DNA from 2 places in the Paenibacillus sp. 7516 genome. Region 1 is predicted to be linked to the other one. Evidence: predicted binding sites of a transcription regulator. Region 1 holds the regulator's gene; the other holds the start of a gene.
What was found. The regulator CtsR, encoded in region 1, represses protease genes until heat stress. The targets are predictions, from matches to a motif close to ATGGTCAATAAAGGTCAAACA.
Positions count from the first base shown of each region.

Region 2: the regulator CtsR is predicted to act here: its motif matches at 8,695-8,715, upstream of clpP (ATP-dependent Clp endopeptidase proteolytic subunit ClpP).

Region 1 is NZ_NPBI01000047.1:45,738-62,145, forward strand. It holds gene cysS (cysteine--tRNA ligase) at 1-819, opposite strand, end outside; gene cysE (serine O-acetyltransferase) at 847-1,515, opposite strand; gene gltX (glutamate--tRNA ligase) at 2,112-3,575, opposite strand; gene ispF (2-C-methyl-D-erythritol 2,4-cyclodiphosphate synthase) at 3,612-4,088, opposite strand; gene ispD (2-C-methyl-D-erythritol 4-phosphate cytidylyltransferase) at 4,085-4,777, opposite strand; gene CHI14_RS28895 (PIN/TRAM domain-containing protein) at 4,879-5,964, opposite strand; gene CHI14_RS28900 (nucleoside triphosphate pyrophosphohydrolase family protein) at 6,139-6,534, shown strand; gene pssA (CDP-diacylglycerol--serine O-phosphatidyltransferase) at 6,667-7,398, opposite strand; gene disA (DNA integrity scanning diadenylate cyclase DisA) at 7,460-8,536, opposite strand; gene radA (DNA repair protein RadA) at 8,550-9,917, opposite strand; gene clpC (ATP-dependent protease ATP-binding subunit ClpC) at 10,176-12,647, opposite strand; gene mcsB (protein-arginine kinase McsB) at 12,836-13,906, opposite strand; gene mcsA (protein-arginine kinase activator protein McsA) at 13,935-14,453, opposite strand; gene CHI14_RS28935 (CtsR family transcriptional regulator) at 14,486-14,947, opposite strand; gene CHI14_RS28940 (GNAT family N-acetyltransferase) at 15,436-16,408, opposite strand, start outside.
Region 2 is NZ_NPBI01000040.1:32,759-49,166, reverse strand. It holds gene secG (preprotein translocase subunit SecG) at 381-614, opposite strand; gene eno (phosphopyruvate hydratase) at 786-2,072, opposite strand; gene gpmI (2,3-bisphosphoglycerate-independent phosphoglycerate mutase) at 2,311-3,855, opposite strand; gene tpiA (triose-phosphate isomerase) at 3,855-4,607, opposite strand; gene CHI14_RS26845 (phosphoglycerate kinase) at 4,641-5,822, opposite strand; gene gap (type I glyceraldehyde-3-phosphate dehydrogenase) at 5,972-6,979, opposite strand; gene CHI14_RS26835 (sugar-binding transcriptional regulator) at 7,086-8,111, opposite strand; tRNA gene CHI14_RS26830 (tRNA-Arg) at 8,553-8,627, shown strand; gene clpP (ATP-dependent Clp endopeptidase proteolytic subunit ClpP) at 8,804-9,400, shown strand; gene CHI14_RS26820 (PdaC/SigV domain-containing protein) at 9,524-10,618, opposite strand; gene CHI14_RS26815 (SIMPL domain-containing protein) at 10,928-11,683, opposite strand; gene CHI14_RS26810 (HPr family phosphocarrier protein) at 11,834-12,103, opposite strand; gene whiA (DNA-binding protein WhiA) at 12,239-13,177, opposite strand; gene CHI14_RS26800 (gluconeogenesis factor YvcK family protein) at 13,184-14,170, opposite strand; gene rapZ (RNase adapter RapZ) at 14,184-15,083, opposite strand; gene CHI14_RS26790 (ROK family glucokinase) at 15,135-16,085, opposite strand.

The DNA.
Region 1 (16,408 bases):
GTTACCGAGTGATTTCGACATTTTTTCGTTATCGATACGGATAAATCCGTTATGCATCCAGTAGTTGGCGAGCGGTTTGCCTGTCAGCACCTCGGATTGTGCGCATTCGCACTCATGGTGAGGGAACTGCAGATCCTGTCCACCTCCATGGATATCGAGCGTATCTCCCAGATATTCACGCGCCATAGCAGAGCATTCGATATGCCAGCCCGGACGACCATTGCCCCAAGGACTGGACCAGTAGATTTCCCCTGGTTTAGCTGCTTTCCAGAGCACGAAATCTTCGGGATGTTCTTTGCGCTCATCTACACCAATCCGGATACCGAACTGCAATTCCTGCAGATTCTGCTTCGACAGCTTGCCGTACTCTTCGAATTTGCCTGTGCGGTAATATACGTCCCCACCATTTTCATAAGCAAAGCCCTTTTCAACCAACTCACGGATAAAATCGATAATGAGCGGCATATTCTCTGTAACTCTCGGGTTGCTGCTGGCCTTGGGAATCCCCAATCCCTCAAGATCCTCGTAGTACGCAGCAATAAACTTCTCGGCAACATGAGGAACGTCAGTACCCAGCTGTTCGGCTTTGCGAATCAATTTATCATCAACATCCGTGAAGTTTACAACGTAGTTCACTTCATGCCCTGTCTGTTCCAAGTAGCCGCGAACGGTGTCGAAAAAAATAACCGGACGTGCATTCCCGATATGAATGTAATCATATACTGTCGGTCCGCACACATACATTTTTACCTTCCCCGGTTCTTGGGGAACGAAATTTTCTTTGGTACGACTCATCGTATTGTAAATTTGAAGCGTCATGGTCACTTTCCTTTCATTCATACTTCCCTATTTATTTATTGTATCACGTGAAGTCTCATTCTTACGGCTATCCTGTAGTGTACGCACTTCTTCACGCAATCGTTCGATCTCTTGCTGCATACTGCGCAGAGAGTCAATGACCGGATCAGGGAGCTGCTGATTCAGGCGATCCACCCGGCGTCCGTCCTGCTTGACGATTCTTCCCGGTATGCCTACAACTGTACTGTTGGATGGCACTTCTTTCAATACGACCGAGTTGGCTCCAATGTTACATTGATCACCAACGCTAAATGAACCGAGCACTTTGGCTCCGGATGAGATAACCACATTATTGCCAATCGTCGGGTGTCTCTTTCCTTTTTCTTTCCCTGTTCCGCCAAGTGTAACCCCCTGGTAAATAACAACATCATCGCCAATCTCACAGGTTTCACCAATAACTACACCCATTCCGTGGTCAATAAACAGCCGATTCCCTATGGTCGCTCCAGGGTGAATCTCAATTCCTGTCATAAAACGGCTGAACTGCGAGATGAACCGGGCAACCGAGAACCATTTGCGTTTATAGAAAAAGTGCGCGATCCGATGAGCCCATATCGCATGCAGCCCCGAATAGGTAAATACAACCTCGAACCATCCCCGGGCAGCCGGATCGTTTTCAAACACCGCCTGGATATCTGATCTGATCTTCTTGAACATGCTCGTTCCCCTCTTGTTCAGGTCTTCGTCCTCCGGCATACCGGACGGCGCAGCCCTCTTGGTAGTGTACTGCTGACTCGCCCCAAACAAAAAACGCCCCTGCAGCATTATGCTGCAGAGGCGTTAATCGCGGTCCCACTCTGCTCGGCCCAACTTACATATCAGAATTAGACAGTCAGCGAATGGCTGCCACCTGTTCCGACAAATAAGAATGAACCCTCAAGCGGTTCGGTAACGGAAACCAACCGTCACAACCTATCCTGACGTTTTCCTCTCCTACACGTACAAGAGGCGGGGCCGGATTCGGCTATGCAGCTCACGGGCGCATTTCGACCGACGGACAGTGGATGGCTCACAGCCACCGCAGCCAAAGAAATCCATTCTTCGCTGCGGGACCATCCTCTCTGGAACTGTCCGGTTCGGTTTACTCCTCCCGGTCTTTGCTGTTCTATGATGAATGCTGAAACATGTCATTTAACCTTTGTGTTGCTATTATAGCGAAAAGGTACTGGACTGACAACAACCTTGCAATAACTTCATCCCAAGCGATACCGACCTTCATCGGCGGCAATACCAGGAACTACAGCGTCCCTGGATTACGCGCCTTTTACCTGTGCATGCAGACGCTCAATAACCGTATCCCGGCCGAGCAGTACAATCGTTTGATTCAGGTCACGTCCATGGGTCTGTCCAGTCAGTGCTACACGGATAGGCATAAACAGCTGCTTGCCTTTAAATCCGGTTTCCTTCTGTACTTCCTTGATCAATGCGGCCATTTTACTAGGGGTAAACTCTTCACTCGCCTGAACTTTGTCGGCAAAGGCCTTCAGAACAGTTGGCACCTGCTCTTCCCCAAGCACGGCAGTCGCTTCTGCATCCAGCTCCAGATGGGAGCGGAAGAATACTTCAGACAGTTCTACAATGTCGGAGGCTGCAGTCATTTGCTCCTGGTACAGATGAACGAGTGTATACGCCCATTCCTTCTGCTCAGGTGACAGCTCAGCTGCGATCCGTCCTGCCTTTTGCAGATGCGGAATCGCCATTTCAGCAATACGATCCGGGTCTGCATGTTTAATATAGTGATTGTTCAAGTGCGCCAGCTTGTGCGTATCAAATACAGCCGGACTCTTGGACAAACGTTTGGTATCAAAGATGGAGATCAACTGTTCCTGCGAGAAGATCTCTTCTTCCCCTTCCGGCGACCAGCCAAGCAGGGAGATGAAGTTGAACATCGCCTCTGGCAAGTAGCCGAGCTGATCATATTGTTCGATAAACTGAATGACGGACTCGTCCCGTTTACTCAGCTTCTTGTGATTTTCATTCACGATCAGGGTCATATGACCGAATTGCGGCGGCTCCCAGCCGAGCGCTTCATAGATCATCAGCTGACGCGGCGTGTTGGAGATGTGATCTTCCCCGCGAAGAACGTGGGAGATTTTCATCAGGTGATCATCCACTGCAACGGCATAGTTGTACGTGGGAATGCCGTCTTTTTTCACAATGACGAAGTCCCCGGACTCCTTGCTGTTAAATGAAATGGTGCCTTTAACCATGTCATCGAACGTATATGTGCGCTCTTCCGGTACACGGAAACGAATGCTCGCAACGCGGCCTTCCGCTTCAAAAGCACTGATCTGCTCTGGCGTTAGGTCACGGTGTTTGCCCGAATAACGCGGCGTCTCTCCACGTGCCGTTTGCTCCTCGCGCTCTTGCTCCAGCTCTTCTTCCGTGCAGAAGCAGCGGTAAGCCAGACCTTTGTCCAGCAGCTCCTGGGTGTATTTACGGTAAATATCCAAACGTTCCGTCTGACGGTAAGGTCCGTATTCCCCGCCTACATCAATGCTCTCATCCCACTCGATTCCGAGCCATTTCAGATATTTAAGCTGGCTTTCCTCGCCACCCGCAATGTTCCGTTTTACGTCAGTATCCTCAATACGAATGATGAATTTCCCGTTATTATGTTTGGCATACAAATAGTTAAAGAGCGCCGTACGGGCATTCCCGATATGCAGGTGTCCCGTTGGACTCGGCGCGTAACGCACACGAACTTCTGTGCTCATAAAATATCCCCTCCGTATACTAGTTGGTTGATAATATCACACACGAACAAGGCAAACAACCGATTGGGCCGCAATCCCCTCTCCCCGTCCAGGGAATCCGAGCTGCTCCGTAGTCGTTGCTTTGACATTGACCTGATCAACATCCGCTTCCAGCGCCTTGGCAATGACCTCAGCCATCTGTGGAATGTATGGGGCCATTTTCGGTTTCTGCGCAATAATAGTAGAGTCGATGTTTCCCAAACGATATCCGCGATCTTTCACGAGCTGCCATACATGCTCCAGCAGTTTGAGGCTATCCGCGTCCTTGAACTCCGGATCGGTGTCCGGGAAATGTTTGCCGATGTCCCCAAGTGCAAGTGCACCCAGAATGGCATCACTGATGGCATGCAGCAGCACATCTGCATCCGAGTGACCAAGCAGTCCTTTTTCATAAGGAATCGTTACCCCGCCAATGATGCACGGACGTCCCTCCACCAACTGGTGTACATCAAATCCCTGTCCTACACGTATCATCGCTTCTTCTCTCCCCCAAGCAAAAACGCGGCATATTCCAAATCTTCCGGCGTCGTTAATTTGATGTTGGTATAACTTCCTTCCACAACCTGGACGGACATCCCCTGGCGCTCAGCCAGCATGGCGTCATCCGTCCCCAGAAATCCGTCCCTTGCGGCCGACTCGTAAGCAAGCAGCAGTGAAGAAAGACGAAAAGCCTGCGGGGTTTGAATACTCCACAGACTGCTGCGGTCAGGCGTCGCCGTAACGATTCCTTCCGCATTCACTTGTTTGATCGTATCTTTAACGGGAACGGCAAGTACAGCGGCTCCCCCCGACATCGCGGCCTCCATGCAACCTGTAATCTGCTTACGGTCAACAAAAGGACGTACCCCGTCGTGAACGAGAACCCAATCCGTCTGTAAGGCCTTCAGGCCTTCTTGAACAGAATGCTGTCTCTCTTTCCCTCCGGGGATGACACGGACACGCGACTCCAGTCGGTATTCTTTTACCCAATCCAGGCAGCGTTCAACATCTGCGGCTCCGGTTACCAGCACAATCTCGCTGATCTCGTCCAGAGCGGCAAATACTTCAAGCGTATGTATGAAAACGGGCTTGTCCTGCAGCAGCAGAAACTGCTTGCTCTCGGTTGTTCCCATTCGGGTTCCCCGACCTGCTGCCACAATGACGACACCCCACCCTTTATCCATGCCGTAATCCCTGCCTTGTCTGTCAGTTTATCGTTCTACGATACTGAATATCTTCAAGCGATATAAATATCGGTGAACGATACACTACCCATCATACCCCTTTATTGGGCTTTTTCCAACAGTTTCGGCTTGGCAAAAATCATTCGTCCCGCGGAAGTCTGCAGCACACTGGTCACCAGCACTTCCATCATCATGCCGATATACTCGCGTCCGCCTTCCACGACAATCATCGTACCGTCATCCAGATAAGCTACACCTTGGCCATGCTCCTTGCCATCCTTGATGATCTGCACCATGATCTCTTCACCAGGCAGCACCACTGGCTTCACCGCATTCGCCAGATCGTTGATGTTCAGTACAGATACACCCTGGAGCTCGCAAACCTTGTTCAGGTTAAAGTCATTGGTAACCACCTTGCCCTGAAGCACTTTGGCGAGTTTGACCAGCTTGCTGTCCACTTCCGATATTTCTTCGAAATCCCCTTCGTAAATGAGCACCTTCACGTCGAGTTCTTTTTGGATTTTATTCAAAATGTCGAGTCCGCGCCGGCCTCTGTTTCGCTTCAGCAGATCCGAGGAATCTGCAATATGCTGAAGTTCTTCCAAGACGAATTCCGGAATCACAATTGTACCTTCGATAAACCCAGTCTTGCATATATCTGCGATACGGCCATCAATAATGACACTGGTATCCAAAATCTTGTGTTCTTCCATCCGTCTGTCTTCATCCAGCTCGGGGTGCCCCCATCGCCCAGACATCCAGAATGCAGCAAGGTCGTCTTTCTTCGCCATGGCTAGCATGTACCCCGAATATCCGCTTACGGCCGTCAGAGCCACCTGAAGCACCTCTCCTGCTGTTCCCAGCCAAGTCAGACATGGATAGAGCAGCAAAGCCACCAGTAACCCTGCAACGGTACCTGCTGCACCAGCAGCCAGTTCGTTCATCGGTACTTTAGCCAAAGAATCAATCCCATTTTGCAGCCTGCTTGCCAGCAAGGTTCCACCAATATTACATACAGCCATAAACAATACAGCGCCCAGTGCCGTTGCTACTCCTGCCCCCAGCAGCCCTGCTGACTGAATCCATTCAGCCATCCACGGGACGGATTTTCCTGCCAGATGATATGCCGTGTAGCCAAACCATGCACCGCACAATCCTGTAAAAGTTAAAATGCCTTTTTTCCACATATGTCCCTGCACCTCCTTTAATTGTCCTTCATCTTCATATCCAGTATGATCCAATTGTTGGATTGCTAATCCCGGTTGCAAGAACTTTTTGGAAATGTTTGCAATCGTCAGTTGAAAGAAGGTAAATTATTGGCATATAATGAATTCAATTCATATCCCGAGGTGAGTAGCAAAATGAGTACGCTAAGTTTACAGGCTTTTCAGGATCAGGTTTCCGAGCTGTTGCTGCGTCATCGCAGTCTGATTGATGTACTGTCCAAAACAGGACAAGCCGGAGCTTCTGTCAATCGTGCCGTGTCCAAGGCCATTACCGAATGCGGCTGCATTGAGCTGCACGCCACCAAGCAGAAATATGCCCCCGAGAGCGGTATTGCTCAAACCAAGGGCCTGCTGGAAACGCATGTGGAAGGTGAATTGTGCGAGAATTGCAAAGAGGTCATCAGCTCCGAACTGGGGCGGAACCTGTTTTATATGTCAGCTCTCTGCAATCTGCTGGATATCAACATGGAAGAAGTCGTGAATCACGAGTCACAGAAATGTTCGACGTTAGGGATGTTCAATTTGTCGTAAATGATTGGCGAAGTTGCCGTGCAAGAGTAGGTACTGTATAGATTCGAATCAACAAAAAAAGCACGTACGCTCCTGAAGGAGAATGCGTGCTTTTTCTTATTCATCCAAGGCAGTATGCCAATCCGTAAACCATTACCGATCGGAAGGACGAGAAGACTTCTCTTCCTTGCGCTTCTTCGCCCGATTGCGGGAGGCTGCCGTCCGCATATTATGCTTCATTCCATATAGAGCGTACAGCACCAGTGGAATAAAGATCAGCTTCGACAACTGTTCCGGAAAAATGACGGCAACCGCTACAGCAAATACAACCACCCAAGGGGCGATCCAGATCGCTTTTCGCGGCAAACCAACCTTTTTGAAATTCGGATATTTAAGCGAGCTGACCATCAGGTAGGATAATAACAATGTAGCTATCATCATGCTCACGGGACCAATATCCTTGTTAAACAACGTCAGCGTTGCAAGCACACCTCCAGCTGCCGGAATGGGCAGGCCGGTAAAGTATCCGGGAATTCCGGGTCTTACATTAAAGCGTGCAAGCCGAATGGCTCCACAAATGGGGAAGCTTGCCGTAGCGATCCAGGCGAGAACCGGTGATGCATCCTGGAAGGAAACCATAAACATAATGAGTGCCGGGGCTGCACCAAACGAAACCATGTCAGACAGGGAGTCTAGCTCCTTGCCAAATTCACTTTGGGCATTGAGTGCACGCGCTACCCGGCCATCCAACCCATCCAGCAGCATCGCCACGATCACCATAATTGCAGCCAGGCTGTAATTCCCATCAATTGCAAGCAGTATCGCCATCATTCCAAGAAACAGATTACCCAAGGTAAAGAGGTTCGGAATGAATCTGGTTAACATTGTTGTTTCACCTCATCATCTTCAGGGCCGTTATAGGCAAACCTATACTGATAGCTCTGGATTACATTTGTCTGTCGATAAACATTTGCTCCTGCAGACGCTTCAGCCCTTCCTTAATGGTCCGGGCGCGTACCTCACCAATACCGTCGACTTCATCCAGCTCTTCAATCGTTGCCATGATCACATGCGGCAATTGTTCAAATTGGTCCACAAGGTTATGAATAATGACATTCGGAAGGCGTGGTATCTTATTCAATACCCGATATCCGCGCGGTGCAACCGAATCTTCCGATGTAGCAGCCGATGAAGGATAGCCGAGCAGACGGACGATGTGATGCGCATCCAGCAATTCATCATCCGACAGGCGTTTGAGGCCCACGATAATTTCGCGAATTTTCTCGTCACTATCGTCACGTGCATAGTCCTTGTACAGCAACCACGCTTCTTCCTCCGTCGTTCCAACCAATTCTTCCATCTGCATGGAGATGAGTCGACCTTCATTCCCAAGTTCATGGATGTAGCGCTTGATTTCCGTTTTGATGCGCATCACCATTTCCGTACGCTGAATGACATTTACCACTTCAGGGATAGTGACAAGTTCTTCGAACTCCGAGGCACTTAGATTCGTAAGGGATTGGGTAAGTACAGCTTTGTACTTCTCCAGCGTTTGAATCGCCTGGTTAGCCTTCGTCAGAATAACTCCAATTTCCTTAAGCGAATATCTAAGCGTTCCCTGATATAAGGTAATAATATTCCGGCGCTGCGAGATGGATACGACCAATTTGCCTGTTTGCTTGGCTACACGTTCTGCTGTCCGGTGACGAATCCCTGTCTCAGAGGAAGAGATGGAGGAATCCGGAATAAGCTGGGTGTTGGCATACAGAATACGCTTTAAATCCTCGCTAAGAATGATGGCACCGTCCATCTTGGCGAGTTCATAGAGATAGTTGGGGGAGAAATCGCAATTGATCGAGAAGCCCCCGTCGACCACTTCCATTACTTCAGGGCTGTATCCTACAACAAGCAGTGCCCCCGTCTTGGCGCGCAGCACGTTCTCCAGACCTTCGCGGAAAGGTGTACCTGGTGCGATCAGCCTCAACAATTCATTCATTTTATCCAGTTGGCTCGAATCTTTCATCTTGTTATGCCCCCTAATCTAAAGCAACCGCTAGTGCATCTGCCACGGTATTCACACCGATGAGTTGTATCCCGCGAGGATGTTTCCAGCCCTTTAAGCTTTTCTCCGGTAAAATGACTCGTTTGAAGCCCAGTTTCTCGGCTTCCTTCACACGTTGTTCAGCCCGTGATACGGCCCGAACCTCACCTGTCAAACCAATTTCGCCAAATATTACATCATCTGGCTTGGTCGGCACATCCCTCAAACTGGATGCAATGCTGACGGCAACCGCCAAATCCACCGCCGGTTCATCGAGCCGAACTCCCCCGGCCACATTCAGGTACGCATCCTGCGTTTGCAAAAACATGCCCATCCGCTTCTCAAGCACCGCAATAATCAGGTTCAGCCTGTGATGATCTATCCCTGTTGCCATACGGCGGGGAGACGGGAAATGTGTTGCAGAGATGAGCGCCTGCAGCTCAACCAGCATCGGTCTAGTGCCTTCCATACTTGCAACTACCGTAGAACCCGCTACACCGAGCGGTCGTTCGGACAGAAAGAGTTCGGAAGGATTGCCCACTTCACGCAAGCCGTCTTCGCCCATTTCGAAAATACCGATCTCATTGGTTGAACCAAAACGATTTTTAACCGCACGCAACAGTCTATACGTATGATGACGTTCCCCTTCAAAGTAAAGAACACAGTCCACCATATGTTCCAGCATACGCGGACCAGCGATAGCCCCTTCTTTCGTAACATGCCCCACAAGCACGGTTGCAATGCCTCGGCCTTTGGCGATCCTCATAAACCGGGAAGTACATTCCCTTACCTGTGCTACGCTACCGGGTGCACTGGTGACTTCTGGGAGATATACCGTCTGAATGGAGTCGATGACAAGAAAATGCGGCTGGATCTGCTCCACCGCTTCCTCTACACGTTCCATATTCGTTTCACACAGCACATACAGTTCAGGAGAGAGTGCATCCAGACGATCAGCACGCAATTTGGTCTGTTTCACCGATTCCTCACCCGAAACATATAACACGCGCAAGCCCGAATGCGTTAGAGCATGCGATGTTTGCAGCATCAGCGTTGATTTTCCGATTCCCGGATCTCCGCCTACCAGCACGAGAGAACCCGGAACAATCCCGCCTCCCAATACCCGGTTCAGCTCTCCGATTCCAGTCTGCACACGCGGTTCCTGACCGCTATCTATATCTATGATGGGAAGCGGTTTATCTTTACTGTCAAAGAGGGGGGAATTTCTCCCTTGTGTTTTGACAACCGTTTCCGTTTCTTCCACCATGGAATTCCATGACTGACACCCCGGACATTTGCCGTACCATTTTGGGGCTTCATAACCACATTCCGTACATTGAAACTTGGTTTTAACTTTGGCCACTTCAGCACTCCTAGGATTTATTTTATAACAGCATTTTGCATTTTTCGACGAATTTTGCCCTGAATTTCTGACGTGCAGGGTTAATAAAAGTTTACCATTGTTTGAGATTTTTCGTAAAGGATTATCGTAAACTTTACACATGTTCCTAACATAATCATTTGTGTTAAGTCCATACATCAAAAAAATCCTTCCCGGCCGGAGCCGAGAAGGACATTCAGAATCAATAGCTGTTGGACTTATTCCCAACCTATTCATCCTTTATTTTGTTTCAATTTCTTCATTTGCTGCATTGGAAGGAACTACTGCTTCCTTTTTGGTTACGGACAGTGCGCCGTTCTCTTCATCGATCAACAACGAATCGCCTTTGGTTACCGTACCTGTAAGCAATTCTTCAGACAGTTTGTCTTCGATATGCTTCTGGATTGCCCGGCGAAGCGGACGAGCACCGTAAGCTGGATCAAAGCCAGCTTTGGCCAGGAAGGCCTTGGCATTGTCTGTAAGCTCGAAGTCGACTTCGTATTCACGCAGACGTTTCCGGAGCTCCTCGCTCATGAGGGAGACAATCTCAGCAATGTGTTTCTCTTCAAGAGAGTGGAATACGATGATCTCATCAATCCGGTTAAGGAACTCTGGACGGAAGCTTTTCTTCAGCTCATCCATGACTTTACCCTTCATGTTATCGTAATCCGCACCTGCATCCACAACAGCTGTGAAGCCGAGTGTAGAGTTACGTTTGATCGCTTCGGCACCCACGTTGGATGTCAGAATGATCAAAGTGTTACGGAAGTCCACGACACGACCTTTCGAGTCTGTCAGACGACCATCCTCAAGCACTTGCAGCAAGATGTTGAATACTTCCGGATGTGCTTTTTCGATCTCGTCGAGCAGGACTACGGAATACGGTTTGCGACGAACTTTCTCTGTCAACTGACCGCCTTCTTCGTAACCCACATATCCTGGAGGCGCTCCAACGAGTCTTGAAGTCGAGTGTTTCTCACCATACTCGGACATGTCAATGCGGATCACTGCATTTTCATCGCCGAACATAGCTTCGGCAAGCGCACGAGCCAGCTCGGTTTTACCTACCCCAGTAGGACCGAGGAAGATGAAGGATCCCATTGGACGTTTTGGATCTTTCAATCCAGCACGAGCACGGCGAACCGCACGGCTGACTGATTTCACGGCTTCATCCTGACCGATGACACGTTCATGCAGGATGGATTCCAGATTCATCAGGCGTTGAGTCTCTTCTTCTTTCAGCTTGTTTACCGGAATTCCCGTCCAGTTGGCTACCACTTGTGCGATATCCTCAGGCGTTACTTCGGAATCCGTACGACCTTGTTTTTCTTTCCATTGGTTCTTCGTTACATCCAGCTCTTCACGGATTTTTTGTTCCGTATCACGCAGAGCTGCTGCTTTTTCGAACTCCTGGCTTTGGACAGCTGCGTCTTTTTCCTTACGGATATCTTCGAGACGGCTTTCCAGTTGTTTCAGGTTCGGCGGAATGGTGTATGAGTTCAATCTTACTTTGGAACCCGCTTCATCAATCAGGTCAATCGCTTTGTCTGGCAGGAAACGATCTGTGATGTAACGGTCAGACAATTTAACCGCCTGTACAATCGCTTCGTCCGTAATTTTCACACGGTGGTGGGCTTCATAACGATCACGCAGGCCGTGCAAAATTTGAATGGCTTCTTCCGGAGAAGGCTGATCTACGGTTATCGGTTGGAAACGACGCTCAAGCGCTGCATCCTTCTCAATATATTTGCGGTACTCATCCAGGGTTGTTGCACCGATGCATTGCAATTCTCCACGAGCGAGAGCCGGTTTCAAAATGTTCGAAGCATCGATGGCGCCCTCAGCTCCGCCTGCACCGATCAGGGTGTGCAATTCGTCGATGAACAGGACAATGTTACCTGCCTGACGAATCTCATCCATGATTTTTTTCAAGCGATCCTCAAACTCACCACGGTACTTCGTTCCGGCAACAACAGAACCCATATCCAGGGTCATGACACGTTTGTCGCGCAATGTCTCCGGAATTTCGTTGGCGATGATTTTCTGTGCAAGACCTTCAGCAATCGCTGTTTTACCTACACCAGGTTCACCGATCAATACAGGGTTGTTCTTGGTACGACGGCTCAGTACTTGAATAACACGCTCAATTTCTTTGCTGCGGCCGATGACCGGATCCAGGTTGTTTTCCTTCGCATAAGCGGTAAGATCACGTGCCAGACTGTCCAGTGTTGGTGTGCTTACATTAGCAGGCGTTCCATTATGACTGGATACAGCCTCACTGCTGCCAAGCAACTGCAGCACTTGTTGGCGTGCTTTGTTCAAACTAATACCAAGGTTGTTCAGCACGCGTGCTGCAACACCCTCGCCTTCACGAATCAATCCGAGCAAGATATGCTCTGTTCCTACATAGGTGTGACCCAATTTGCGAGCCTCATCCATGGACAGTTCAATTACTTTTTTCGCACGAGGCGTATATGCAATGTTCGTAGGTTGCTCTTGACCGCGGCCAATCAGCGTTTCTACTTCATCTTGAATTTTTTCCAATCCGAGTCCCAGGCCGATCAGCGCTTTGGCTGCGATGCCTTCGCCTTCACGAATGAGGCCGAGCAAAATGTGCTCTGTACCGATGTTATTATGACCGAGACGGACAGCTTCTTCCTGCGCGAGTGCGAGCACCTTTTGGGCCCGTTCCGTAAATCTTCCAAACATCATATCTCCTGCACCTCCATGGTTTTGGATAAAACGGGGGCCTTGATCATAATCCCGCCGTATAATTCATATCATTCTTGTTTGCAGCCATGCTGCGAATAAAGTCATTCCCCATTTAGGTAAATGCCTATTTTATATAAAGCCGCAGATGCGGCATGAAACCTTAATATTAAATCTGACGAAAACAATTACTAGGTTTGATTGGCTGCATTGATCGTATCACGAATCAACTGAGCCCGGTAGATGTCACGCTCATCTGTACGCATATCTTCTCCGAATGTTTTCTGCAAAAAGCCTGGTTGTGTCATCACGTTTAACTCGTTCATTACCGTAATGGACAATCCGTTCAACAGCCCCAGATCTACACCTAAGCGAACATCCGAGAGACGCTGCGCGGCTTCTTTGGAATCCATAATGGCTGCGTGGGACAAAATCCCATATGAACGCATCACTCTATCGGTAATCCGCAGTCTCGAGTCGGAAATTAACCGCTCTCTGGCTGTACGTTCATGCCCAATCATCTGAAGCACAACGCTATGCAGATTATCGATGACCTCTTGTTCCGTCTGTCCAAGCGTAATTTGATTGGAGATCTGGAAAAGGTTGCCCATCGCCTCGCTGCCTTCGCCATAAATCCCCCGCACCGTCAACCCCACTTGAGAAACGGCTGTCAGAATGCGTCCGATCTGCTGTGTCATCACCAGAGCAGGCAGATGCATCATTACAGATGCTCTTACCCCTGTACCTACATTGGTAGGACAGCTGGTCAGGTACCCTCTGCGATCATCAAAAGCATAATCCACATGCGCTTCAAAAGCATCGTCTATGGCGGAAGCTTTCTCCCAGGCTTCTTTCACCTGGAACCCCGGATAGAGGCATTGGATACGAAGATGGTCCTCTTCGTTAATCATAATACTGACGGATTCATCCTCACTGAGAATAACCGCACCATTTTTTGATTCGTTCGCAAGACTGGGGCTAATCAAATGTTTCTCCACCAGCACCCGCTTATCGAGATCATCAATATCCATCAGGTCCAAGGTATGGAAATCTCCAAAGGCATGAACGTCATCATATTGAAGTACTTCGCTCAGCTTATTCAGCACTTCTTCCGATTGCTCATTGGAAGCAAGCATTGGAAATGGGTAATGCTGAAGATTACGTGCGATCCGGACACGGCTGCTAATGACGATTTCGGAATCAGCCGCTTCACTGCGCATCCAGTCGCTGAGCGCCTTCTCTGTAAAGCGCAGATTAGGCATTACGCGTCCCTCCTACTCATGACAAACTCTACTCCTGAGCTATTTCTTTTTCAAGTTCCCTGATCTGGTCACGGATCTGAGCCGCCTCTTCAAATTCTTCCTGGGCGATACTCTCCTGGAGATGGCGCTTCAGGTCGGCAATCTGCCGTTTCACTTTAATGCGACCACCAGCCCGTGCAGGCACTTTGCCCACATGGGTTGTGCTGCCATGAACCCGTTTGAACAATGGATCCAGACGACTGTCAAAATATTTATAACAAGAACTGCAGCCGAATCGGCCGATTTTGCTAAACTGTGAGTAAGTCATGCCGCACTCTTCACAGCGAAGAGTCTGAGCAGGGGGAGCCCCGGCATTTCCATTCTTAGGTTCGAAATCAAGCAGCCCGGACAACAGGTTGTGAATGGAAAATCCATTCGATGTTCCCGGAATCATTTCTCCCTTTTCACGGGCACATGACTCACAAATATGGAATTCCGTCTTCTCGCCATTCACGATTTTGGTGAAATGAAGAGTCGCGGGACGTTTGTCGCATTCTTGGCACAGCATTTAGGATGTACCTCCTTGATCCCGATAGGTTTTCATTTACCGAGCAAAGATATTAACATCGCCTTTAACATTCTGGCACGAATTTGATCCCGGTAAGGAAGTTTGACCAATAAAATTTCTCTTGATACAGCTGCACGCATCAACCCGGCTTCCCTTTTACTCAGGAAACGTGCTTCTTCCAGCTGATAAATCAAGCCTTCGGCAGCTGTCTGTCCAATCTCATCCCCGATGCTATGGTGCAGATGATTATGCAGAGCAGAGTGGGCCGGCAATTCGATCCGCTGTATGCGGACATAACCGCCGCCACCACGTTTACTCTCGACCAAATATCCTTTTTCAAGAGTAAAGCGTGTGCTTATAACATAGTTGATCTGGGATGGTACGCATGAGAATTGATCTGCAAGATCATTGCGCTGAATTTCAACCATTCCTTCGGGACTTTCATGCAAAATACTCTTCAGATATTGTTCGATAATATCAGAGATATTACGCATCCACTCATCCTCCACTGTCTGAAACGTTAAGTCAATAAGGACCCACACGCCCCCACAGAGTGCACCTTCTCAACCCATTTAACCAAACAGGGAAACAACGAATCTTGATTTCCGCTGGCTTATTCGGGAGAGCAAGGACGCACGAAGGTCCTCTTGGTACTGCCTCTTTCCGATGATATCCATCGTTCATGAAATGTGTCTCATCACCGGAATGTAGAAAGAAAGCTACGTAAGTATTTAACCTTCAGTTGACTTTGACTTTCTTTGACTTTATATACATTATAGCATATTTTGTGGTTTTGCCAAGTGGGGTCACTATTCATTTTTTACGATTTTACACGAAATATTCCCCGGACACAAAAAAACCTCTCCAAAAAAGCCGGAGAAGTTCATTTGTCTCACTGTAGCACTGTTTCTCTATAAATACGAAAAGGGAAAGCAGCCAGTATGAAGTGGCTTCGGATATACTCATGAACACATTTGAAAAATCAGAAGAAATCAAGCAGATAAGTTTCCCGTTCAGGGATCGTATGCTCTAACGCAGTAATGACTTCTGCCGGGCCGTGGATTCGACCCATTTGAGCCATCTCTGCGGGTCGTCTATATCCCATAAGCATCGCGGTAAGAGCTTGAATGTTGACCTTGAGTGTCTGCTCTTCCAAGACAGTTTCGGAGGTTTTCCATATGGAGGCTGTACCATTCATCGCTACATTCAACTGCCATACGCCTTCATTCCAAGGAGCATGAGCATCCTCTACCTGAAGATTAATCTGTACGGGTGAGTCTTGGCTCGCAAAAGGATATTGCGAAATAAACTGCTCCACACTTACAATCCGTGCCATGAAGTAAGGTACGATCTCCTGCTGTATTCGTGGATTATCCAGTTGAAAGGCAAGTGTATCACTCGCAGGTGCCTGCAGGGTCACCTCTTCAATCATTGAATCGTGATTTGCAATAAAGGTCCAGAGGGCTTGTCTGGCTTCTTCATTGAGATAAATGATCTCATCAATGGCAAACTTACGTTCTTTCACTTCATACAGTAGGTATCCTTGGGCTTGTCCTGCTTCATCCAGATAGACTGCCTTCTGGCTGGTTCCATCCGTGAGCACTGAGTTCTCCCACCACGAATCATCACGAACGAGAGTTCCGTTATAGCGTTCCGCATATGCGCTGTAAACTTCTTTTAATATATCAAGACCAGGATCACCACGCCGAATGTTACCTGGTGTAGCTTTTTTCGCCGGCAAATGAGCAACAGGCACTTTATATTTTTTATATTCAATGTAGGTTTCCCATCCATACTTGCGGTAAAAAGCAAATGAGAATGGATGCAAAAACGAAATGCTTTGTTTATTCCGGTTCATCTCTTCCAGTGCATGCTTTAAAAGCCCAGCAACCCAACCCTTGCGCCGATACTCTGGCCAAGTGGCCACCCCAGCAATCCCACCCATCTCAAAGGCT
Region 2 (16,408 bases), on a different contig from region 1:
AATCCACCGCATCCGTACCCCGCAAAATAATCCAAACCTCAGCTGAATGCAGCACTTCACGTCATGGGTACACGTTTTCATTGGATTTTAGGATAACAAATTCCTTAAAGAACTACGTTCAAAGATGAAATAAAGATGAAATGTCTGGAGCAAAGTCGTTCGTATTGAACCACTAAGTAAGCAACTGGGCTAAGTAACGGGAAGAAAAACGAAATGGAAGTGGGGAACCGAAGATTACATGGGTTAAAAAAATGCTGTTGGGAAACTTTGGACATGCGCCAATGTATTAAAAAACCTCCGTTTCTTCTCGAAACGAAGGTTCATCATCTTAGGTCGTTCATTCATATATGCTTGATCTACCAATCATTACAGCAGATTCCTTATTTAGAAATGACTGTAACAATGATAGCCAAGATCATAAATCCTGCACCCAGTACAACGGTTGCACGTTGCAGGAAAAGATCCAATCCGCGCGCTTTCGTTTTACCGAAAAGATGTTCCGCACCACCGGAGATGGCACCCGCCAAACCAGCGCTTTTCCCGTGCTGCAGCAATACTACAGTGATTAGACCGATCGAGAAAACAACGAGCAGCAATTTCAAAGCAATATCCATTCTTTCCACCTCCTACCCATGTGGGCATAACATCTCACCATAAAAACAGTTACTTTAATTGTACCACAGCTATTCCCAATCTACAACCTTATCCATGATACTGTCTATATTATGAAGAAATGAAAAAGACAAGCCGGTTACCCGGCTTGCCCTAGAAGCTGTGAACACAGCTTATTTTTTAAGGTTGTAGAATCCTTTAAGACCATTGTATTGAGCCAGTTCGCCCAGTTGATCCTCGATGCGGAGCAATTGGTTGTACTTCGCGATACGGTCTGTACGGGAAGGTGCACCTGTTTTGATTTGTCCTGCATTTGTTGCAACCGCGATGTCAGCGATTGTGCTGTCTTCGGACTCACCGGAACGGTGGGAGATTACAGCTGTGTATCCTGCGCGTTTAGCCATTTCGATTGCATCGAATGTTTCAGTCAGCGTACCGATTTGGTTAACTTTGATCAGGATGGAGTTACCAATACCTTCGTTGATACCTTTTTCCAGACGCTCAGTGTTCGTTACGAACAAGTCGTCACCAACGAGTTGTACTTTGTCTCCCAGTTTTTCAGTGAGCAATTTCCAGCCATCCCAGTCGTCTTCGGACATACCGTCTTCGATTGTGATGATTGGGTATTTCTCAACCCATGAAGCCAGAAGGTCAACATACTCAGCGGAAGTGTAAGATTTACCTTCGCCAGCAAGTGTGTATTTACCATCTTTGTAGAACTCAGTGGAAGCTACGTCCATACCCAGGAATACGTCAACACCTGGTTTGTATCCTGCTTTTTCAATCGCTTCGATGATTGTAGTGATTGCTTCTTCGTTCGAACCAAGGTTCGGTGCGAAACCACCTTCGTCACCTACAGCTGTGTTCAGGCCTTTGGAGCTCAGTACGGATTTCAGGTTGTGGAAGATTTCTGCGCCTACGCGAAGAGCTTCTTTGAATGTTGGTGCTCCAACAGGAAGAACCATGAACTCTTGAACGTCGATGTTGTTGTCAGCATGCTCACCACCGTTGATGATGTTCATCATTGGTACTGGCAGTGCTTTAGCGTTGAATCCGCCCAGGTAAACATACAGTGGCAGGTCCAGAGCGTCAGCAGCTGCGCGAGCTACAGCCATGGATACAGCCAGGATTGCGTTAGCACCCAGTTTACCTTTGTTTGGCGTACCATCCAAAGCGATCATCATTTTGTCGATACCCAGTTGATCCAAAGCGTCCATACCGATTACTTCTGGAGCGATTGTTTCGTTTACGTTCTTAACAGCTTGCAGAACGCCTTTACCCAGGTAGCGGGATTTGTCACCATCGCGAAGCTCAACAGCTTCGTGGGCACCAGTGGATGCACCAGATGGAACGATTGCGCGTCCGATTGCGCCGGACTCCAGGTATACTTCAACTTCAACTGTAGGGTTACCGCGGGAGTCGAGGACTTCGCGAGCGTACACGTCAGAAATAATAGTCATGAGTGATAATCTCCTTTTAATTTGAATTTATTTTTAATACGTTCAGAATAATTGAGTTTCACCAGACCACTCCGCATGCAGTACCATCTTCCGATCGCTGTTATCCCCTGATTCCTTTGAACTTATCTTCATAAGTTAGAATCATGTGATAAAGGCGAACGCGTTGCTTCTTCAGATTGGTTCTGCTTGCTTCGTTCCAGGTTCCACTTTGTCTTATTCAACAACCTATTTAAACGAATTATTTACGGGTAGCGATGACAGAAGTACCTGTCATTTCTTCCGGTTTAGGCAATTGCATCAGGTCCAGAATCGTTGGCGCGATATCGGCCAGGATTCCACCTTCACGCAAGGTTACGTTAGGGTCTGTAACGATAAATGGAACCGGGTTCGTTGTATGAGCAGTGAACGGACGTCCTTGCTCATCGAATACCATATCCGCGTTACCATGGTCAGCAGTGATGAGTACAACGCCGCCTTTGGCAAGCACTGCATCAACAACACGTCCCATGCACTCATCTGTCACTTCAACCGCCTTAATGGTAGGCTCCAGCATGCCGGAGTGTCCAACCATATCCGGGTTGGCGAAGTTCAGGATGATCGCATCATGTTTGTCCGCTTCGATCTCACGTACACATGCGTCAGCTACTTCATAAGCGCTCATCTCCGGTTGCAGATCGTACGTTGCAACTTTTGGCGAGTTGATCAGCACGCGAGTTTCGCCCGGAAGCTCAACGTCACGACCACCGCTGAAGAAGAAGGTAACGTGCGGGTATTTCTCAGTTTCAGCAATACGCAGCTGTTTCTTGTTGTTCTGAACCAGAACTTCACCCAGTGTATTGTCGAGGTTTTTAGGCGAGTATGCCACATAACCTTCAACGGTTTCACTGAACAATGTCAGGCAGACAAAGTGCAAGCCTTCTGGGAATTTCGGACCGCGGTCGAAACCACGGAAATCCTTGTTCGTGAATACTTGCGACAGCTGAATCGCACGGTCAGGACGGAAGTTCAGGAAGATTACGGAATCGCCGCTTTCTACCAAGCCTACCGGCTCACCATCCGCTTTAACAATAACCGTTGGCTCAACGAATTCGTCAAATACGGACTTCTCATACGATTCTTCAACCGCTCTGAGTGGATCGTTGTATTTTGGTCCATCACCATAAACGATGGCACGATATGATTTCTCAACACGTTCCCAACGTTTGTCACGGTCCATCGCGTAGTAGCGACCTTGAACCGTTGCGATTTGTCCTACACCGACTTCCTCAATTTTGGCGATCAGTTTCTTCATGAAGTCTTTACCGCTATCCGGCATAACGTCACGACCATCCAGGAAGGCATGAATATAAACGTCATTCATTTCTTCTTTTTTGGCCAGATCCAGCATGGCAAACAGGTGGTCGATGTGACTATGTACGCCGCCATCAGACAACAATCCGTAAAGGTGAAGCTTTTTACCGTTTTGTTTCGCTTCGCGCACAGCTTTGACAAGTGTTTCGTTGTCGAAGAACTCTCCGTCACGAATCGATTTGGAGATACGGGTCAAATCCTGGTATACGATCCGGCCGGCACCAATGTTCAGGTGACCTACCTCGGAGTTCCCCATTTGCCCTTCTGGCAAACCTACAGCTTCACCGCAAGCAGTGAGAGTGGTGTGTGGGAATTGGCTCATAAAGCGATCGTAGTTCGGCTTTTTGGCTTGCGCTACTGCGTTGCCTTCCACCGTGTTACGAAGACCAAAGCCATCCATGATGATCAGTGCTACAGGTTTTGGAGCTGTCATTACTTCGCCCCCTCAACAAGCGCGATGAACGAAGCCGGCTGCAAGCTGGCACCGCCAACAAGCGCGCCGTCGATGTCGCTTTGTCCGAGGTATTCTGTTACGTTCTCTGGTTTAACACTGCCGCCGTATTGAATACGAACTGCACTTGCAACCTTCTCGTCGTACAGATCCTTCACCAGGCTACGGATGTAAGCAATAACTTCATTCGCATCTTGGGATGTGGAGGATTTACCTGTACCAATCGCCCAGATTGGTTCATAAGCGATAACCACTTGTGCCGCTTGATCTGCAGACAAACCTGCAAAAGCAGCTTCCGTTTGCACTTTGCATACGTCTTTTGTTTGGTTCGCTTCGCGCTCTTCAAGTGTCTCACCAAGACAGAAGATTGGAGTCAATCCGTGACGGAATGCTGCATGCAGCTTTTTATTAACAGTCTCATCGGTTTCCGCAAAATATTGACGGCGCTCCGAGTGACCAATGATTACATAATCCACGCCCAGATCTTTCAGCATTACGCCGCTGATTTCACCAGTGAATGCACCGTTGTCTTCAAAGTGAAGATTTTGAGCACCAATTTTGATGTTTGTGCCTTTCACAGCCTCTACCAATGTAGGCAGATTCGTAAACGGTGCACAGATTACAGTCTCCACGCCTTCAACTTCCGCTTTTCCTTTAACTTCCTGAATGAAGTCATTGGATTCGGAAACCGTTTTGAACATTTTCCAGTTACCTGCGATAATCGGTGTTCTCATGGTTTTCAACTCCTTCATGCTATAGCTTAAAACTTACTTGTCGTTCAATGCAACTACGCCTGGAAGCACCTTGCCTTCCATGAATTCCAGCGATGCACCGCCACCTGTGGAGATGTGGTCCATTTTATCAGCCAGTTTGAACTTCTCAGCTGCTGCTGCGGAGTCGCCACCACCAATTACTGTGTAAGCATCCGTTGTTGCACAAGCTTCCGCCACTGCACGAGTACCGTGGGAGAAAGGCTCGATTTCGAATACGCCCATTGGTCCGTTCCATACTACAAGTTTGGAGTTTTTAACAACGTCAGCATAGATCTCACGTGTTTTAGGACCGATGTCGATACCTTCCCAATCTGCAGGAATGTCGCCAACTTCAACCACTTTTGTGTTTGCGTTAGCGCTGAAATCATCAGAAATGACGATATCTACTGGCAGATAGAAGTTTTTACCCAGTTTTTTTGCTTTTTCGATGAAGCCCAGAGCTACATCCAGTTTGGACTCATCCAACAGGGATTGGCCTACTTCGTGGCCTTGAGCCTTCATGAATGTGTAGGACAATCCTCCACCGATGATTACGTTGTCTGCAATGTTAAGCAGGTTGTCGATTACATCGATTTTGTCCTTAACTTTGGATCCGCCAATGATTGCAGTGAACGGACGCTCAGGGTTGGAAATGGCTTTGCCGAGCACTTCAAGTTCTTTCTCCATCAAAAGACCGGATACTGCTGGCAGCAAGTGAGCGATACCTTCTGTTGAAGCATGTGCTCTGTGAGCCGCTCCGAAAGCATCGTTAACGAAAACGTCAGCCAGTTCAGCAAATTGTTTTGCCAGTTCTGGATCGTTTTTCTCTTCGCCTGCATGGAAACGAACGTTTTCAAGCAACAAGACGTCACCGTTGTTCAGTTCAGCAACTTGCGCTTTAACAGTTTCACCGATGGAATCGTCAGCTTTAACCACTTTTTTACCAAGCAGTTCGGACAGACGCTCAGCTGCTGGAGTCAAACGCAAGGATTCCACAACTTCGCCATTTGGACGACCCATGTGGCTCGCAAGAATGACTTTCGCACCTTTTTCGATCAAGAAGTTGATCGTTGGCAGTGTTGCACGAATACGTTTGTCATCTGTAATTTTACCATCTTCGAGCGGCACATTGAAATCTACACGGACAAAAGCCCGTTTTCCTGTCAATTCGATATCGCGTACACTTTTTTTGTTCATCTGTATTTCCTCCGCACCCATGTATTTGGTGGACCGATCAGGAGCCCAAACCCCCTGTCAACCCTGGTGTTTTTGAGAAATTTGCAAAATGTTGATAGATAAAGAGCGGAAACAATAGCATCTGTTTCCGCTCTATGTTATTGCAGATATTACTTAATCATTTTTGCAAAGTGCTCCAAAGTGCGAACCAATTGAGCTGTGTAGGACATTTCGTTGTCATACCAAGCTACAGTTTTAACCAGTTGTTGGTCGCCCACAGTCAGAACTTTAGTTTGAGTTGCATCAAACAGGGAACCGAAAGTGATACCTTGGATATCGGAAGATACGATTTCGTCTTCAGTGTATCCGAAAGTTTGTGGATCGGAAGCTTCTTTCATTGCTGCGTTAACTTCATCAGCAGTTACTTTTTGTCCAAGAACAGTTACGAGCTCAGTCAGGGAACCAGTAGCTACTGGTACACGTTGAGCTGCACCGTCGAGTTTACCTTGCAGTTCAGGGATAACCAAACCGATTGCTTTAGCAGCACCAGTTGTGTTAGGGATGATGTTTTCAGCTGCTGCGCGAGCACGACGGAAGTCACCTTTAGGGTGTGGAGCATCCAATGTGTTTTGGTCGCCAGTGTAAGCGTGAATTGTAGTCATCAAGCCTTGAACGATTCCGAATTTGTCTTGCAGTGTTTTTGCCATAGGAGCCAGGCAGTTTGTTGTGCAAGATGCGCCGGAGATTACAGTTTCAGTACCGTCGAGGATTTCATGGTTTACGTTGTAAACGATGGTTTTCATGTCGCCAGTAGCTGGTGCGGAGATAACAACTTTTTTAGCGCCGCCTTTAAGGTGCTTCTCAGCTGCTTCTTTCGTTGTGAAGAATCCAGTACATTCCAGAACGATGTCTACGCCCAGGTCGCCCCAAGGAAGTTCTTCTGGGTTACGGTTAGCCAGTACTTTAACTTCTTTGCCGTTCACTTTGAAGAAGCCGTCGTGTACTTCAACATCGCCATCGAAGCGACCTTGAGTTGTATCATATTTAAGCAAATGAGCCAGCATTTTAGCGTCAGTCAAGTCGTTGATTGCTACTACTTCAATGCCCTCTACATTTTGAATACGGCGGAATGCCAAGCGACCAATACGTCCAAAACCGTTAATACCTACTTTAATCATGAGTAAGTTCCTCCCAAGTTTTGATTTAATTTTTTTATGAAGCTATATATTCAAGACAGACGGTGAAGTCCGTCAAGACAACAAGAGTTGTGGTAAAAGAAAATCTTTATTCCATTTCGGCAACGATGACTTCGGCAGCTGCCTCATCAATAATCAGAATATCTTCCTGCCCGAATCGCAGTACGGAATGAATGGCAGCCGCTTTACTTTTGCCGCCCGCAATTCCAATCACGACATCGGTCCGTTCAATATCCTGAAGTCGCATGCCCAGAGTTAGCATGGTGTGTACCACTTCACCCTGATCGTTAAAATAATAACCGAAGGATTCAGATACGGCTCCTTGCTCCTGAAGCTCTTCAATGATCTCCGCTGCAAGTTTGCGTCTTCGCGCCATCTCCACGGCATCACCGATTCCGTGAATTACGATGCGTGATTGTCGGATCAGCTGAAGAATCTCCTGAACGCTAGGGTCCTGAATTAATGATTCATAGGCATGATCACTAAGCAAATCCGGTACATGCAGGAGTTTGTATTGTGCTCCTACCCGTTTTGCCATTGTCGATGCAATCGTATTGGCCTGAATTTCGAGGCTTTCTCCCAATCCGCCGCGTGCCGGTACGAACCAGACACCTTTAAGCGATGTTGGCGGAGTCAGCTGCTCTGCTACTTCTGCCGTTGTTGATCCGCCTGTAACGGCAACAACGTCGTTATCATTCATTACCTGACTAAGAGCCTTTGCTCCAGCCTTACCCAGTTCCCGTTTGGCAAATGGAGAAATGTCCGAATCGCCGGGAACGACAACTACCTTTTGCAGACCGTAGGCTTGCTTGATGCGTTCTTCCAGCTCGGATAATCCGAACAGCTCTTTGGCTACTGGCTCTAACTGCTGCAGCAGATCATGCCCTGCCTCACTGATCTTCATCCCTGCACTGTCAATTTCAATAAGTCCCTGAGCCTTTAACAAATCGGTCTCAGCCCTCAGAACCCGCTCGGTCATCTGCATGGAATTGGCTAACGTCCTTCTCCCGATCACATCCGATAACATGATCTGGTGCAGAATCGTATACCTCTTCTTCAAGACATCCATGAGATCAGGCAGAAGCTGCTTTTGCACTTCTAAAATCGTTCGCATGCTTTCCACTCCCGCAAGCTTCTCGTTCCAAGCTCTCTTTCATGGCCCTAAAATGTCCCGGGTTAACTTTTTAAGTCCCACGTCTATTCTACCTAAAACTGACGCGACATGCAAGTGTTTCAAAAGCCTTATTTCACAACGTTTCGGGCCATTGTACGCGCATATTTTCACAATCTCCGACTTCCACAGGAAAGTGCAGCCGCATTCATACCATATATAGAAGAAAACCTAATTTCTCATCTATATATCGCTTCTATTGACTCCAGGATCGTGCTTCATGCAACCTGTCCAAAACTTCTCTTAGCATTTACTTAAATGCTCTCTTTATCCATTCTTCATCATCATGATCAATTTCAGGTCATTCCAAACCATAAGCTTGATCATATCTCTTGCAATTCAGGATTCCATGAGCTATAATCATTATTGCTGTCACATCAACGTGCGCCCGTGGTCCAATGGATATGACGTAGGCCTCCGAAGCCTGAGATCCAAGTTCGATTCTTGGCGGGCGCGCCATTCTTGATTAGCAACTCATAACCCTTTTAACCAATGGAACCGTAAAGGTTTCTTTTTTTTCAAAGTTAGTTTGACTTTCTTTGACTTTTTGTTTGAAATTGTTTATGATGTGGGTAATACGGTAACAGTTTAAATAGATACACTATTCCATGTACATTTCCGAGGAGGTTTTTCACGTGAGTTATATTCCTATGGTCGTTGAACAGAGCAACCGCGGTGAGCGCGCCTATGACATCTATTCCAGATTGCTGAAGGATCGTATTATCTTTCTAGGCAGCGATGTAAATGACGTTGTTGCGAATGCCATCATGGCACAGATGTTGTTCCTCGCTGCGGAAGATCCGGAGAAAGACATTCATCTATACATCAACAGCCCAGGCGGATCCATTACAGCCGGTATGGCCATTTACGATACAATGCAATTTATCAAACCTGATGTATCTACTATCTGTGTAGGTATGGCTGCTTCCATGGGTGCATTCTTGCTCAATGCAGGTGCAAAAGGTAAACGTTTTGCACTGCCTAACAGTGAGATCATGATTCACCAGCCGCTGGGCGGCGCACAAGGTCAGGCTTCGGATATCGAAATCCGTGCCCGCCGCATTCTGAAAATGCGTGATACCTTGAACCGCATCATCGCTGAGCGCACAGGTCAACCACTGGAGCGCATCGAGAAAGATACAGACCGTGACTACTTCATGAGTGCTGCTGAAGCTGCCGATTACGGTATCATTGATAAAGTCATCGCAAACGTTGGCTCCCAAGGCGTATAAGCCGAGGTAACTGTATATTGGATATGAACAGGCCAATCTGATTGACCTGTTCATACTACGAAGAAGCGCCCCTTGTCATGAACATGACGAGGGGCGCTCTTTTTTAAGAATGATATCGAATAATTACTCTGCTGCAATTCCACTGAATGGCTGTGTACCTTTAGGGAGTAACTCTTTGTACGTAAACGGGAATTCCGGGAAACCTTCTGCATAAGCAGTGTACTCATACAGTTGGAAGAACACAACTACGCCTGTAGGCGTTACATAGAAGTCCTGATCCTTGTTCAGCCCTTTATAGCCGTCCAGGTAACCACCGCGAGCTTTAAGCTGTTCACCAACTTTTTTGCCAAGTGTATCGCGCATCGTCTTGTTGTTTTGCAGCACATCATCAAGACTCAGCTCTTTACCTGTATCAAGCGCAAAGGTGTGACCTGTTCGTGTGGTCATCCCGTGGGCCCCGGCATAATCCTCATAACGCTGAGTAACCAATCCCAGCACGCCGTTTTCGTTGTACGTCACCACATAGGTGCTCTCGAATGCATATGGACGGTTGGCTGCTGCCGTTCCGTATTCTGCCGTTTGCTTCTTGAAAGCAGCTACAAATGTATCCACTTCGTCTTTCAGCACTTTGTTGATTGCCGCTTCGGCTTCATCGCTAGCAAGTCCACTCACCTGTGGATATTGAATATCTACCTCAGCATTTTTGATGTCCACTTTCACGGTTGCCGATTTCACTTTCACGCTATTTTGCTTCACTTTGCTCAGCGCCAGTGTTTTGGTTTTACCATCCCAGCTGCCTTGAACACCCAAATAATCTCTCATCGCCGAAAAAGGAATGTACAGGCGTCCCTTGATCAGTTTCGCCTCAACGTTGGGATAATAATTATTTACTCTTAGCGATGGTTCACCATCGGCCAGGCTGATTTTCATCGTGTTATTCGCTGCAGTCAGTGTGTACTCTTTTGTTTTTGCGTTATAGGTTAATGTACCACCAGCCACATCCTTAACTGCAGTGAGGGATACCCACGTGGATCCACCTTGTAAAAGTCCCTTTTGTGTCAACGTTTTGCCTGCAGTCTTCAATGTAACATCTGTGGATGCCGTAACTTTAGAAGTAACCGAAGCTGCTTGCACGGAGTTATCCTGCCATACCGCCCCACTACCTACAATGATTCCTGCCGCGAGTAATGCACTTGTCCACTTTTTCCATGATGTCATATATATAACTCCTCTCGAATTTGCCTAGGGTTCATTGCGTATGTATCCTGATCGCATATCTCATACGCTCACCTCTTTATTATAATTAACCCAATTGAGGAAAGGTTTACAGCACCAGTTACAATGTTGTTCAATCCAAATCCATTTGGTAAAGGTTTTGTTACGAACAAATATACAAAAAAGACATCAAATCATCATCATTATTCTCGTTGAAGCAAGGTGGTTGATGCCTAACTTCATTAAAGCTCCTCTTAATAACAAAAGAGACCCTGCCCGATGGACACAGTCTCTTCATATCTTCTTCTATGTTTATTTCATTTCATACGTAATGTTGAGCGTCGTGCTCACTTTTACCTGACCTGTTTCAATTTCTGTACCCGCAGCAGACTGTGCCATATCCTTGACCATCGAACTTTCTGTTGCATAGAACACAGGTACATTGGCATCACCTTGAGTTACAGACAACACAGCACCCAATTGACGTTTAACCGCCTTGGCAATCGCTCCTGCTTTCACCTCTGCATTAGCTACTGCCTTCTCGATCACTTGTGCTTCAAAGTTTTCCGGATTTTCTACCGTAAAGCGTACATTCTCGATATTATTGGCACCTGCCTGCGAAGCAGCATCCAACAGTTCACCAATCTTGTCCATCTCCCGGTACGTAATCGTCAGCGTATGATGAGCGGTATAGCCTTTAATTTGCTGACCTTCTTTATCAGTATACGTATAGTTTGGCTGTACATAGAACTGACTGGTCTGAATGTCGTCTGCACTGATTTTCCACGTATTCTTCAGCAGGTTGGATACCTTTTGAATTTTTGCGGCATTTGCCTTCTGGGCGGAGGCTGCTGTCTCAGCCGTGCTATTCACACCGATCGATAGATAAGCGATGTCCGGCTTTACCTGAATCTCGCCTTTGCCCACTACATTAATCACATTTTGCTGTACCCCTTGTACTTCTGCAGCATAGGCATAATTCCCCGGTGCCACCCACGCTGTACCACCAACGAGCAATGTTCCTGCCACCAATACCGCACCTAGCGGTTTCATCCATTGTTTACCCATTACGCATAGCCTCCTTATATTTAAGATCTCAATCTCAAAGCCGTTTGATACCCTAACAGACGGAGGTGTTTTCCAAAATGTTGCACTTGATTATCCCTATAACGCAAAAAAGCCCCTTGCGGGACTTCTTCATGTCATGTTAATCATATCTTATTGGTTTTCAAGTTCTTCCTTGCTCACCAAACTCACTAAAGCGTTTACAGCCTGTTCGGCGTCCGCGCCTTCAGCACTAATTTGGATTTCTGTACCAGTACTGATTGCAAGGCTCATGATCCCCATGATACTTTTTGCATTAACTTTTTTGTCGTCCTTCTCGACGAACACTTCAGATGAGTACTTATTCGCTTCTTGAACGAACAGTGCCGCAGGTCTGGCATGGAGACCCGTTTTCAAACGGACAACTACCGGGTGCTTTGTCATGGAAACTTACCCCCTATTAGAAATCTAGACATTAAATACACAATTATATTTATAACATTATACCATTAACCCGCGCAGGACACTAGAAGAAAAAAAACCAGCACATTTCTGATTATTTAACCAGGTCCACATCCGTTAACCGTGACGTTCATTCCGCACTTTCTCAGCCAACTCGTCAATCTTGCGAAGCCGATGGTTGACACCCGATTTGCTGACGGTACCTTTTAACAGCTCGCCAACTTCCTTCAGGTTAATGTCAGGATGCGCCAGTCTGACCTCTGCAACCTCACGCAGCTTCTCAGGCAAAGACTCCAAACCGACTTCCTTTTGCAGCAGCTTGATATTGTCGATCTGTCTCACTGCAGCTCCGATCGTCTTGTTCAGATTAGCTGTCTCACAGTTGACGATCCGGTTAACGGAATTACGCATATCCCGCATAATCCGTACATCCTCAAACTTGAACAAGGCTTGATGCGCACCAATGATGCTGAGCAGCTCAATAATTTTCTCGCCTTCCTTAATGTATAGGATGAATCCTTTTTTGCGTTCTATACACCGGGCGTTGAGATGAAATTCATTGGCCAGGTCCACGAGGGCCTGACAGTGCTCTTCATACATGGATGCGATCTCCAGGTGATATGAGGATCCTTCAGGGTTGTTGACCGAGCCACCCGCCATAAACGCGCCGCGTAGATAAGCCCGTTTACAACAGTTTTTCCGTAACAGCTCCTGATTAATTCCTGGAGTAAACAAAAAGCCTTCCGATACAATGTACAGATCCTTTAATATCTCCTGTACCATGGACGGAATACGAACAATATATACATTGTTCTTTTTCAGCCGCATTTTTTTGCGGACAAGCAATTCCGTATGCACTTGAAAATGCTTTTTAAGCAGAGAGTATGCCCGTCTTGCGATCGCGGCATTCTCCGTCGAAATATCCAAGATAACTTTTTTATTCGATAACTGCACCGCACCTAGCATACGGATGAGGGCTGAAAGTTCCGCCTTTTCGCAGCACGGTTCACTCTCAATCATGGTTAATTCTTTTTTGGTCTGTGCTGCAAACGACATGGGACTTCACCTCTTCCGTAACATCCAATTTTGGACCAGCTGATAGATGTGGTGACTAAGCTTATCGGCATCATGACGCAGATAAGTTCTAAACAGAACGAGTGTATCCGCAACCACCTGATAGCCTGAACTTTTTAGTACATCCATATCCAAAACAACCGGTTTGGCTCCTTTTTCCGCATACCTATTCTGTACCTGCAGCGGAATTTCACCATTATTAACAATAACATAGTCAAAGAGCTGATGCCCCACGTGCTCATGAACCGCCTTGAGGTGGTCACTCACCGTATAGTTATCCGTCTCTCCAGGCTGTGTCATCACATTGCATATAAACATCTTCACGGCCTCTGCCTCGACAACAGCCTCTGCCAGTTTGGGAACTAATAAGTTAGGCAGAATGCTCGTATACAAGCTGCCTGGCCCAATCAGGATGGCATCTGCTTGTCGAATAGCTTCCACAGCCTCTGGCAACGGCTCCACGTGATCCGGTTCAAGGAAAACGCGTTTGATGCGTCCGCCTGCTTCAGGGATTTTGGACTCGCCTGTAACAATTGAGCCATCCTCCATCTCCGCATGCAGCACAACCGCCTGCCCGGCTGCCGGCAAAACCTCACCGCGAACGGCAAACACGCGGCTAAGTTCCCGCACTGCGGTTACGAAGTCGCCTGAAATATCCGTCATTGCAGCCAAAATCAAATTACCCAGGCTGTGGCCTGCAAGCCCCGCGCCTGTATTAAAACGATATTTTAGCATATCCGATAGCAATGGCTCAACATCAGCCAGCGCCGTAAGCACGTTACGAATGTCGCCCGGAGGCGGCATTTGCAGTTCGTTGCGCAGGATGCCTGAACTTCCACCGTCATCTGCAACCGTGACGATGGCCGTGATGTCCAGCGGCTTCTCTTTCAAACCGCGCAGCATCACGGATAACCCGGTTCCGCCGCCCATTACAACAATTCTCGGACGTTCTCTTCGTGGTCCGGCTTCTTTCATCCCTTCACCCTCTTCAATGACGATCACGGTCAGCGTCGCGATGGCTCACGGTAACAGCTTCAGTTTCGCTGCTTCCCAACATTTTGCCCAAATATTCGGATATGGCTACCGAACGATGCTTGCCGCCAGTACATCCAATCCCGATAATCACCTGACTTTTGCCTTCCTTCCGGTACTGCGGAATCAGGAAGTGCAGCATATCGAGCAGTTTGGTCAAAAACGACTGTGTTTCAGGCCATTTCATGACATATTCATACACATCACTATTCTGCCCCGTATTCGGACGCAAATGATCAATATAATGCGGATTTGGCAGGAAACGAACATCAAACACCAGATCCGCATCGATTGGAATGCCATATTTAAATCCAAACGACGTGATATTCACCGACAGCATATGACTTTCCAAATGAGAAAAGCGTGAAATAATCCGTTCTTTTAGCTGCGCCGGCTTCATCGTACTTGTGTTCAGCACCTGGGTAGCCGAATTCTTGAGCTCCTCCAGCATCTTGCGCTCCAGACGGATGCCGTCAAGCGGCATGCCCTCAGGAGCCAGCGGATGTCTGCGTCTGCTCTCCTTGTAGCGCTGTACAAGGACGGAATCAGTAGCATCCAGGAATAAAATTTCGCAATGAATGGTAAAATGATCTTTTATATAGTTCAAAGACTCGGACAAAGCCGTAAAGAATTCCCGTCCCCGCAGGTCAATCACGAGGGCTACCTTACCGATCTTGCCGTTCGATTGTTCAATCAGTTCCGCAAATTTCGGAATCAACACCGGTGGCAGATTATCCACGCAGAAAAAGCCGAGATCTTCCAGGCTCTGTACCGCAATCGTTTTGCCTGCTCCGGACATGCCCGTAATGATAATGAGCGTGGCGCCTGTGCCCGGTGAAACTTCACCTTCAAGCATAAATGTCCCCTCCTTATCATATTGCTGCCTAATCATATGGTTCCGAGGTTACTAAGAACGCAAGAGAAGTCCTGCCGCGCCAACAATTCCCGCATCGTTGCCCAGAGTTGCTTCCAGGATTTGAACACCCTCCTGCAGCGGTTCAGGTGTCAGTTTCGCAAATACAGCACGTACTTCGTCAAACAGGATATTACCGGCTTTGGATACACCGCCCCCGATAATGAACATTTCCGGATTCATGACTGCAGCAACAGCCGCCATGGATTTACCCAGATAGAATGCAGCACGATTTACGATGCGCAGAGCTACTTCATCTCCAGCTTTGGCTGCATCGAATACTTCCTTGGCTGCAATTTTGTCCACAAGCGCAAGTGACGTATGATCGCCGCGTTCTACCGCATCCTTAGCCATACGAATAATGCCCGTTGCGGACGATACAGTTTCCACACATCCCATTTTACCACAACCACACTGAATGGCTTCCAGATCAGGCACAACACTGACATGACCCAGTTCTCCCGCCATGCCGGAAAATCCCTGATAGATTTTACCGTTAAGTATCAAGCCTCCGCCAACACCTGTGCCCAGCGTGTAACATACGCAATTATCCACGCCCTTGCCGGCACCTGCCCAAGCCTCACCCAGTGCAGCAACGTTAGCATCGTTATCTATTTTAACTGGCTTGCCCAGACGCTCTTCCAGAATCGAACGAATGGCTACATTCCGAAATCCAATGTTAGGAGCGAGAACGATAATACCCTCGCGTACATTCGTGAACCCGGCTACCCCAGCCCCTACACCTTCAAGCTGTTCCCAGCTATATGGCGATTCTGCCACGATATGACGGACATACTTCTCGATGTTGGCGATGACCGTATCTACGCCCTTATCCACTTCTGTCGGCCCTTCATACGTATGCATAAGCTGACCTTGTTCATTGCATATACCGACCTTGATTGCTGTTCCGCCGAGATCGACCCCAACGTAGATTTTCTCAGACATGCCGCAAGCCACCTTTATCTATCTAAAATAGTTTAATCCTACGTACCAACTATAATTGAAGGATACGCCTGGGTCAAGACGATAAGACCATTGATACAGAACGCTTCGCCGCGATTGTGAACCCCATCACATCCATATCATGTATACGTATACAACCTCTCCTCTCTTCTACCAAAACGCAAGCTTTCACGCTTCCCTACTAGAAAGGGAAGCCTCAACTCATGATATTTCATGATCACTCGTTCCATGCGTAAAAGATGACAGTTGTCACCTGAAAGTCATGACAACTCTTACTAATCCCGTCACAGTTCGTTCGGTAAGAT